DNA from 2 places in the Hypericibacter sp. genome. Region 1 is predicted to be linked to the other one. Evidence: predicted binding sites of a transcription regulator. Region 1 holds the regulator's gene; the other holds the start of a gene.
The links. The regulator PhoB, encoded in region 1, activates phosphate uptake and scavenging genes when phosphate is short. The targets are predictions, from matches to a motif close to TNTCATAAAACTGTCA.
Positions count from the first base shown of each region.

Region 2: the regulator PhoB is predicted to act here: its motif matches at 2,728-2,743, upstream of pstS (phosphate ABC transporter substrate-binding protein PstS).

Region 1 is NZ_JBOHKS010000045.1:2,950-7,444, reverse strand. Features, by position in the region: gene ACREE8_RS03330 (hypothetical protein) at 1-213, opposite strand, end outside; gene ACREE8_RS03325 (hypothetical protein) at 428-838, opposite strand; gene ACREE8_RS03320 (hypothetical protein) at 1,008-1,388, opposite strand; gene ACREE8_RS03315 (hypothetical protein) at 1,550-2,041, opposite strand; gene phoB (phosphate regulon transcriptional regulator PhoB) at 2,313-3,017, opposite strand; gene phoU (phosphate signaling complex protein PhoU) at 3,028-3,756, opposite strand; gene pstB (phosphate ABC transporter ATP-binding protein PstB) at 3,804-4,495, opposite strand, start outside.
Region 2 is NZ_JBOHKS010000159.1:42,118-46,612, forward strand. Features, by position in the region: gene pstA (phosphate ABC transporter permease PstA) at 1-442, opposite strand, end outside; gene pstC (phosphate ABC transporter permease subunit PstC) at 446-1,441, opposite strand; gene pstS (phosphate ABC transporter substrate-binding protein PstS) at 1,548-2,606, opposite strand; gene ACREE8_RS12295 (hypothetical protein) at 3,150-3,371, opposite strand; gene ACREE8_RS12300 (hypothetical protein) at 3,604-3,789, shown strand; gene ACREE8_RS12305 (mechanosensitive ion channel domain-containing protein) at 3,908-4,495, opposite strand, start outside.

The DNA of each region.
Region 1 (4,495 bases):
GGGATTTACGATCGTCCCCGCGAGGTCGCTCCCGGAGACGCCCGCGCCGCGAAGCTCGTTCAACTGTGCGTCATTGAGCGCAATGCCGTCGATCGCCCCCATGCGGTCGGCAGTGAGGGTCGTATCGCCCGCATTTCCAAGAGAGATGGCTGACAACAAGCCGCCCGCAAAGGCGCCGGCGGCGAAAGCCAGCTTGTGTGCTCGTGTAAGCATGGGACCCTCCCGTATAAAGGTCAGCATGACAGCCTGGAAACAGACAAAAATCCTGCCGTCCGTCGGACGGCAGTCCCTTCACTTGGCTGTTAGACGCGGTCTCAGGGATGCATCCGACATCCGCGGCAGGTCACCCTGACGAGCTGCCTGACGTTGAGACACAGCGGCGGTCTCAGGCAGCTTCCTGCTTCATGGCACTGCCCAGAACAAACACTCAGTGGTTGATGATCGTGGTCCTGGTCACGTTCACCGACACGCTGCCTGAAGGGGCATTGTTATTGGCGGATAGATTGACTGTCATCCCGGCGGGGCAGGTAATCCCGTTGCCACAACTCAGCGTCACCGGCATCGTTGTGCTCGTTCGAAACCCCGTCTGATCATTGAGCTGTGCCTTGACGGTATTTCCCGGCGGCAGCGAGTTCAGAAACGCCTGGAAGGCGCTCCCGAATATGCCGGTGCCACGCAACTCGCTCATCTGCCCGTCATCGAGCGCGATGCCGTCAATCGGGCCGATGCGGGCGGCGTCGAGGCGTGCGTCGCCGGCATTTGCAAGCGAGATCATCGAAAGCAGGCCACCCGCAAATGCGGCGGCGGCCAAAGCCAGTTTGTGTGCCCGTGTCGACATGGGAACCTCCCAAATGAGGATGAACACAACTGCTCCTGCCCGTTACTCGTAACCGAGTCGCCGCGTCGCTCGGGAATCTCTCGATTGCGGCAACCTGATCATCGATGGACCCACCCAACGCCAATGCAGCGTTGTTCCACCGGCAAATCGTCGCCCGCACCCTAACGGCTCAGTGCGGATTCACCGCCGTGATCACGGTCACCTGTCCAGACGACCCGGGGGTGATCTGGTTGCTGCCGAAGATCTTGATGGTCGTCCCCGGCGCGCAGCTGATGCCGTTGCTGCAGCTCAAGAACAGCACACCGGGCCCGTTGAGCGATGCCGTCGGCAGGTGGCCCAGTGCCGCGGAAAGGGCTGCGGTGAAACTCCCGAGAAAACCGGTGCCGCGCAGTTCGCCCATCTGTTGATCGGCCACGGGAACCGCATCGGCGATGCCGATACGGTCGGGGCGGAGGGCAGAGTCATCGGCGAGGGAATGTGACGACGCGGTGATCAAACCGCCGGCAAGGGCAATGGCGAGGAACGCCAGCTTGCGTGCTGGGAGCAGCATGTGAGGCCTCCGTTGTGACACTGGGCCTGGGATGATTGGATGAAGCAGAAGCCTAGCATCCGCCTTCCGGCCAATCCAGTACGGAGACCGCATCAAAAGTTACGAAGAGCACGGTTAGCGTCACACTCAATCGGAAGCAAGGCTGTCCTGCTTCCGATCACTCAGTGCGTGATGGTGAGGTTCACGGCCATATTGCCCGCGGGCGCCGCGTTGTTGGCGTAGAGCGAAACCGACATGCCCGCAGGGCAACTTAAACCGTTTCCGCAACCCAACGATTGCGGCGCGGTTCCGATCCGCATCACGGTCGGCTGATCATTGAGCTCCGCCACAACCAGGTTGATGGCGGGCAGCTCGTCGAGAAATGCCGGAAAGAAGCTTTCCAAAGCGCCGTGCGCACCGCTGGGCGCTGCGCCAGCCATCGAAGCGCTGTCGGATTGCTCCAGGAGCCCGAAGAGCAGGCCGGACAGAGCCGTCTCGAAACCGCCGCCCCGCAACTGGCTCATGGACTGATCCGTGAGCGGCGTGACATTCGCGAGACCGGTGGCCTCGAACAAAGCGCCGACCTCGTCCGCCGATGCGGCGGGTGCGATCAGGAACAAGCCCGAGGCGCAGGCAATGACCGCCAGCGCCAGCTTACGTGCCGGAATGAGCATGAGATGTCTCCGAGCGACTCTGTGAATGACAGGGTGGATCGGCACCCGCTGTTCCACAGTCCTCGGAGCGCCAATCCTTCCGCCCAGCGATAACCGGGATAGGGTTAAGAAAGCCGCTAGAACCGGTCAGGCGCGCTGACACATGTCATGCTGGCGAACCCGCAACGCCAATCCCCATGGATCGCGTTCGAGTTACGAGAAGGCGGGATATCGGAGAGGGCAGGCCGTGCGCCATCGGAAGCAGCCTGGCTGCTTCCGATGGCCGCAGGACCTATTGCTCGCGGTCGAGCGAGTAGCCGGCCGAGCGAACGGTGCGGATCAGATCGAAATCCGCCCCGTCATTGATCGCCTTGCGCAGGCGCCGGATATGGACATCGACCGTGCGCGGCTCGACATAGACGTCGGGACCCCACACCACGTCGAGCAGCTGCTCGCGGGTGAAGACGCGGCCCTGATGCTCCATCAGATGGCGCAGCAGGCGGAACTCCGTCGGCCCCAGATGGATGTCGCGTCCGTTGCGACGCACCCGGTGCGCGATGAGGTCCATCATCAGGTCCTCATATTGCAGATTGTCGCCATCGAGCGCCGGCCGCGAGCGGCGGAGCAGCGCCCGCAGCCGGGCGATCAGCTCGCCGGGGCTGAAGGGCTTGGTGACATAATCGTCGGCGCCGCTGTCGAGGCCGCGAACCTTGTCGGCCTCCTCGCCGCGCGCCGTCAGCATCACCACCGGCACGGCCCGGGTCTCGGGCAGGCGGCGGAGCTGCCGGCAGACCTCGATGCCCGACACCAGCGGCAGCATCCAGTCCAGAAGGACCAGATCCGGCCGGCGTTCCTTGGCGAGGAGAAGCGCCTCCTCGCCGTCACGGGCCTCGATCACCTCGAAGCCTTCGCGCTCGAGATTGTAGCGCAGCAGCGTCACGAGCGCCGCCTCGTCCTCGACCACGAGGACGAGCGGCTTGGCTTGCTGCTTCTGCATCGATTGCGGCCTAGGCGCCGGCGCGTCCGCCGGGCGTGGGTGCGATTGCATAGCTTGTGACATCCCCTTTGGGTCTGGCGATTTCGATCCCGCGACCGTGGACGAGGAAATAGACGGTCTCCGCAATATTTGTTGCATGGTCACCGATGCGTTCGATGTTCTTCGCGATGAACATCAGGTGGATGCAGGAGCCGATGTTGCGCGGATCCTCCATCATGTAGGTCAACAGCTCGCGAAACAGACTGTTGTAGAGCGAATCGACTTCTTCATCGCGGCTCCAGGCGGCGACCGCCCGCTCCGCGTTCTTGTCGACATAGGCGTCGAGAACGTCCTTGATGATGCTCTGCACCAGCTGGCCCATGCGCGGAATCGCCTGCAGCGTGCTCACGGGCTGGGCCTGCGAGATGGCGATGGCGCGCTTGGCGATGTTGGTGGCGTAGTCGCCGATCCGTTCCAGATCGGCCGAGATCTTGAGGGCGGCCACCACCTCGCGCAGATCGGAGGCCATGGGCTGGCGCAGGGCCAGCATCCGCACGGCCATCTCGCCGATCTGATGTTCCAATTCGTCGATGCGTTTGTCGGCCTGGATCACCTTCCCGGCGAGCTCGGCATCCCGGCGCATCAGCGCGTCGGTCGCCGTCTGCAGCTGGACCTCGGACAGCCCGCCCATCTGGGCGATCGTCCGGTTCAGCAGCTTGAGCTCGTCGTCGAAGGACTTGACGATATGTTCCGCGGTCATGTCGCGTCCTGCTCCCTTGGGTCGTTCGGTCTCGATGCCGCTTCGGATCAGCCGAAGCGGCCGGTGATGTAGCCCTGGGTCCGTTGATCCTTCGGGCTGGTGAAGATCTGAGGCGTATCGCCGGTTTCCACCAACTCCCCCAGATGGAAGAACGCCGTGCGCTGGCTGACGCGCGCGGCCTGTTGCATGGAATGGGTGACGATCACGATGGTGAAGTTCTGGCGGAGCTCGTCGATCAGCTCCTCGATGCGGGCCGTCGCGATCGGATCGAGCGCCGAGCAGGGCTCGTCCATCAGGATCACCTCGGGGCTGACGGCGATCGCGCGCGCGATGCAGAGGCGCTGCTGCTGGCCGCCGGAAAGCCCGGTGCCGGGATCCTTGAGGCGGTCCTTGACCTCCTTCAAGAGGCCGGCGCGCTCGAGGCTGGTCTGCACCACCTCTTCCAGCTCGCGCCGGTTGGTCGCCATGCCGTGGATGCGGGGGCCATAGGCCACATTGTCGAAGATCGTCTTGGGGAAGGGGTTGGGCTTTTGGAACACCATGCCGACCCGCGCGCGCAGCACGACGACGTCGAGATCGCGCGCATAGATGTCCTCGTTGTCGAGCGTGATCTTGCCGGTGACCCGGCAATTCTCGATCACGTCGTTCATGCGGTTGAGGCAGCGCAGGAAGGTCGACTTGCCGCAGCCCGAGGGGCCGATCAGCGCCGTCACCTCGTTGCGGCGGATGTCGAGCTCGA
Region 2 (4,495 bases), on a different contig from region 1:
TGATGGCGAGCGCCACGGCACCGGCCCAGGCCGAGAAATGGCCCATGGTCGTCACGATCACCTCATAGACGAACAGGCCGACCACGATCGAGGGCGCGCTCAGGAGGATGTCGTTGATGAAGCGGATGACGACCGAGAGCTTGGCGTGGCGGCCATATTCGGCGAGATAGGTGCCGGCCATGATCCCCAGGGGCGTGCCGAAGATCACGGCCAGGGTCGTCATCACCAGACTGCCGAGGATCGCATTCTGGAGCCCGCCGGCGGACCCTGGCGGTGGTGTGCTCTCGGTGAAGACCGCGAGGTTGAGGCCGCTGACGCCATGCACCACCAGTGTGATGAGGATCACGGCGAGGCAGGTCAATCCGATCGCCGTGGCGACGAAGCAGGAGGTCAGGAAAATATGGTTCCGGATGCGCCGGACGCCGTAGATCTTTGCGTCCATGACTCAGCCTCCCGTCTTGCGTTCGATGCGCAGCAGCATGTAGCGCGCCAGGGCCAGCACGATGAAGGTGATGATGAAGAGGATCAGGCCGAGGGAGATCAGGGACGAGGTGTAGATGTCCTCGACCGCCTCGGTGAACTCATTGGCGATCGAGGCCGAGATCGTCGTGCCCGGAGCCAGGATCGAGGCGCTGATGCGATGCGCATTGCCGATGACGAAAGTGACCGCCATGGTCTCGCCGAGCGCGCGGCCCAGCGCCAGCATGATGCCGCCGGTGACGCCGACGCGCGCATAGGGCAGCACGACCTTCCACATCACCTCGCGCCGGGTGCAGCCGAGGCCATACGCCGATTCCTTGAGCATCGGCGGCACGGCGTCGAAGACGTCGCGTGTCACCGACGTGATGAAGGGCAGCACCATGATCGCCAGGATTAGTCCGGCGGTGAGAACGCCGATGCCGTAGGGCGGTCCGGCAAAGATGGAACTGAGCACGGGGACCTGACCGAAAACCTCGATCAGCCAGGGCTGGACGGTGCGCTGCAGGATCGGCGCCAACACGAACAGGCCCCAGATGCCGTAGATGATGCTGGGCACACCGGCCAAGAGTTCGATCGCGATGCCCACGGGGCGGCGCAGAATGGGCGGGCAGAGTTCGGTCAGGAAGGTCGCGATGCCGATGCCGATCGGGACCGCGATGAGCATGGCGATCGCCGAGGTGACCAGCGTGCCATAGATCGGCGCCAGGGCACCGAACTTCTCCGTGACAGGGTTCCAGGATTCGGTCCAGAGGAAGCTGAAGCCGAAGGTTCCGAGCGCGGGCGCTGCGCCGATGAGCAACGACACCATGACGCCGACGAGAATGCCCAGAACGGCGAGTGCCGATGCCTGGGTCAGGCGATGGAAGAAATGATCCTTGCGGGAGAAACGGCGCGCTGCCGCGAGGCGGCTTGTGTCCATCGGAGGAGCGGCGCTGTATTCGGGCATGGCGGCTTCGGACATGCAGGCTGATCCCCAAATTTAGCAAGCGGTGAGGGGGCTTCTCGGAGCCTCCTCACCGCCTGCGCGGCACTTAAAGAACCGATGGCACTCTTCGATGACAGCCGTCTTACATGCTGCCGCTATAGATCGCCGTGCCGGTCGAGCCCTTGATGCTTTCCTTCCAATAGGCGTGGATCAGCTTCACGACGGCGTCGGGCATCGGGATATAGTCGAGGTCCGCGGCCATCTGATCGCCATTGGCATAGGCCCAATCGAAGAATTTGAGGGCTTCGATCGAGGCGGCCTGGTCGGTCGGGCGGCGCTGCATCAGGATGAAGGTCGCCGCTGTGATCGGCCAGCTCTGGGCGCCGGCCTGATCCGTCAGGATCATGTAGAAGCCCTTGGCGCTGCCCCAATCGGCTCCGGCCGCCGCCGCCGTGAAGGCGTCGGCTGTCGGGGCGACAGTCTGCCCCTCGTGGTTGACCATCTTCGTGAAGGTCAGCTTGTTCTGCTTGGCGTAGGCGTATTCGACATAGCCGATCGAACCGCCGGTCTGGCCGACGTTCGCGGCGACGCCTTCATTGCCCTTGGCGCCGATGCCGGTCGGCCACTGGACCGCCGTGTTCGAACCGACCGAGTCAGCCCATTCCTTGCTCATCTTCGAGAGATAGTTGGTGAAGATGAAGGAGGTGCCCGATCCGTCCGAGCGATGCACGATGGCGATCGCCTGGGAGGGGAGCGTCAGGCTCGGATTCAGCTTCTTGATCGCCGCGTCGTCCCATTTGGTGATCTTGCCGAGGAAGATGTCCGCGAGCGTCGGGCCGTCGAGCACCAGGTCGCCTGGATTGACGCCTTCCAGATTCACCACCGGCACCACGCCGCCCATCACGGTCGGGAACTGGGCCAGCCCCGCCTTGTCGAGCTCTTCGGGCGTCAGCGGCTTGTCCGAGGCGCCGAAGGTGACCGTGTTGGCGGTGATCTGCTTGATGCCGCCGCCCGAGCCGATCGACTGGTAGTTCAGGCTGTTGCCGCTGATCTGCTTGTAGGCATCGGCCCACTTGGCATAGATCGGATAAGGGAAGGTCGCGCCGGCGCCGGAGATCTCGGCCGCCGAGGCTGCGGTGACGAAGCCGGCTGCCGCAACGCCGGCCGCCAGAAGCCGAATGGCTTTTACAGACAAGTTCATGGGAACCCTCTCATTTGTTGAGATGCCATCTGCCGCGAGCACCAAGAACCCATTCGCCCCCGTCGCGACCTGGCGGGCCGAACCTGACGCCAAGAAGCCGTTTTAATTTATTGAAGTTGGATGAAAGTTATATGACAGCGCCTGCTGCTGCGGCAGGAAGCCTGGAGAAGCCGCCCGCGCAAAGGGATCGCTGATCCGGCGCCCAATATGAATTTTCTGCAACGAGAGAGGGGTTGGCTTCGCCCTTGCGCCCGCGTTTGCCTGCCTGCGGGCAGGCGTATTTCGAATCGCGGGGGGCGGTCGTCGAGGCGAGGGCAGGGTGTCCCATGCCCCCTGCCTCTGCATCACCGCTTATGTCGGGGATCGCTCGGAGGTCGAAGGCCATGTCACAGGGGCGGGACCGCGTCCCGTTCGGATTCAGTCGACCCGGCGACAGACAGGGCTGACAGAAATTTCCCGCGCTGCTCGCCACCGAGGGTCATGAGCACGCGCCGCGATCGAGCGAGAGATCGCCGCTACCCTGGCGCGTGCCTGAGGTAACCTTCAGCTCTTGCGTGCACCCAGGAGCAGCAGCGCCGCCCCACCGACGATGGCCGCGACGCCTGCCCACATCGGAATGTCCACGGTCTCCTTTTCCTGGACGGACAGCTCGAGGGTCCCGATCTGCGCCTCATGGGTTTTCTTGGTGTAGGTGAATCCGCCATAGGCAAGGGCGAGAACGCCGGCGGCGATCAGAACAATGGCGACGAGTCGCGATCCGTTCATGGGTGATATCTCCTTGGAATCGAATCATGATTAACCGCGGTACGGCATGGCGTGTTATATCAGGCATGTCGGAAGGCCTGGATCTCTTGAAGGCAGGTTCTCTGCCCGTCGGGCTCGGTTCCTGGGAACCTGGCAAGCCCCGCCTGCGTTTGACGGGGTTGGCGCGGTTCCACCGCGACCTCAATCGAGGCTGCGGGCATTGCAGGAACGAGCGTCGCTCAAGGAGGGTTTCATGGTTTTGCTTGCCATCAACATTCTGATCATCATTGTCATTGGCGCGATCTTCTTCTGGGTCGTCGACCGTTTCGTGCGCGACGGCCGTCTCGGCAATCTGCTCAAGATCCTGATCGTGCTGGTCTGCCTCGGCGCCATTCTCGTCCGCGTGCTCCCGATGCTCGGTGCCGGCGCGGTCTTGTAGCGAAGGCTCCGGCCGCCAGCGTCCTTTCCCGCCTGAGAGTTTGCCGCCTTCCCGGAGTTGCCGGCCGGCAGCCTCAGGATGCCCTTGCATGATCGACGAGGCCCTGCGACATCCGCCGTCATGCGGATGTCTGGGCCTCGTCTTCGTTTGGCGTGGTCTCTGCCGGCGCGGTCGTCACCGTCGGCGGCGGCAGGGAGATGCTGCGGGCGGGGGAGCGCATGTCGATCCGCTCGCGATCGAACTCCTCCTTGAGCAGACCCTGGAACCGGCGGGTCACCGCCCATTGCATGCCGGGCGCCACCTTTACGCGCGCCAGCACGGTGACGGCGAGATCGCCGAAGCTGTCGACGCCCAGCATCTCCACATCGTCCCAGATTCGGGCTTTGAATTCGGGTTCCTCGCGAAGCTTCTTCACGATCCGCTGGATGATGGCCTGCACCTCGGCGATGTCGGCATTGTAGGCCACGTTCACGCGGAAGACGGCGAAGGCGAAATCCTTGGTCGAGTTGCTGACGATGGTGATGTCGCTGAAGGGAACCGTATGCAGGGTCCCGTCGAAGTCCCGCAGCCGGATCGAGCGCAAGGTCATCAGTTCCACGACGCCGCTCTTGCCGCCGGCCGCGACCACATCGCCGACAGCCATCGTGTCCTCGATCAGGGCCGAGACGCCGCCCAGCATGTCCTTGACCATGGCCTGGGCGCCGAA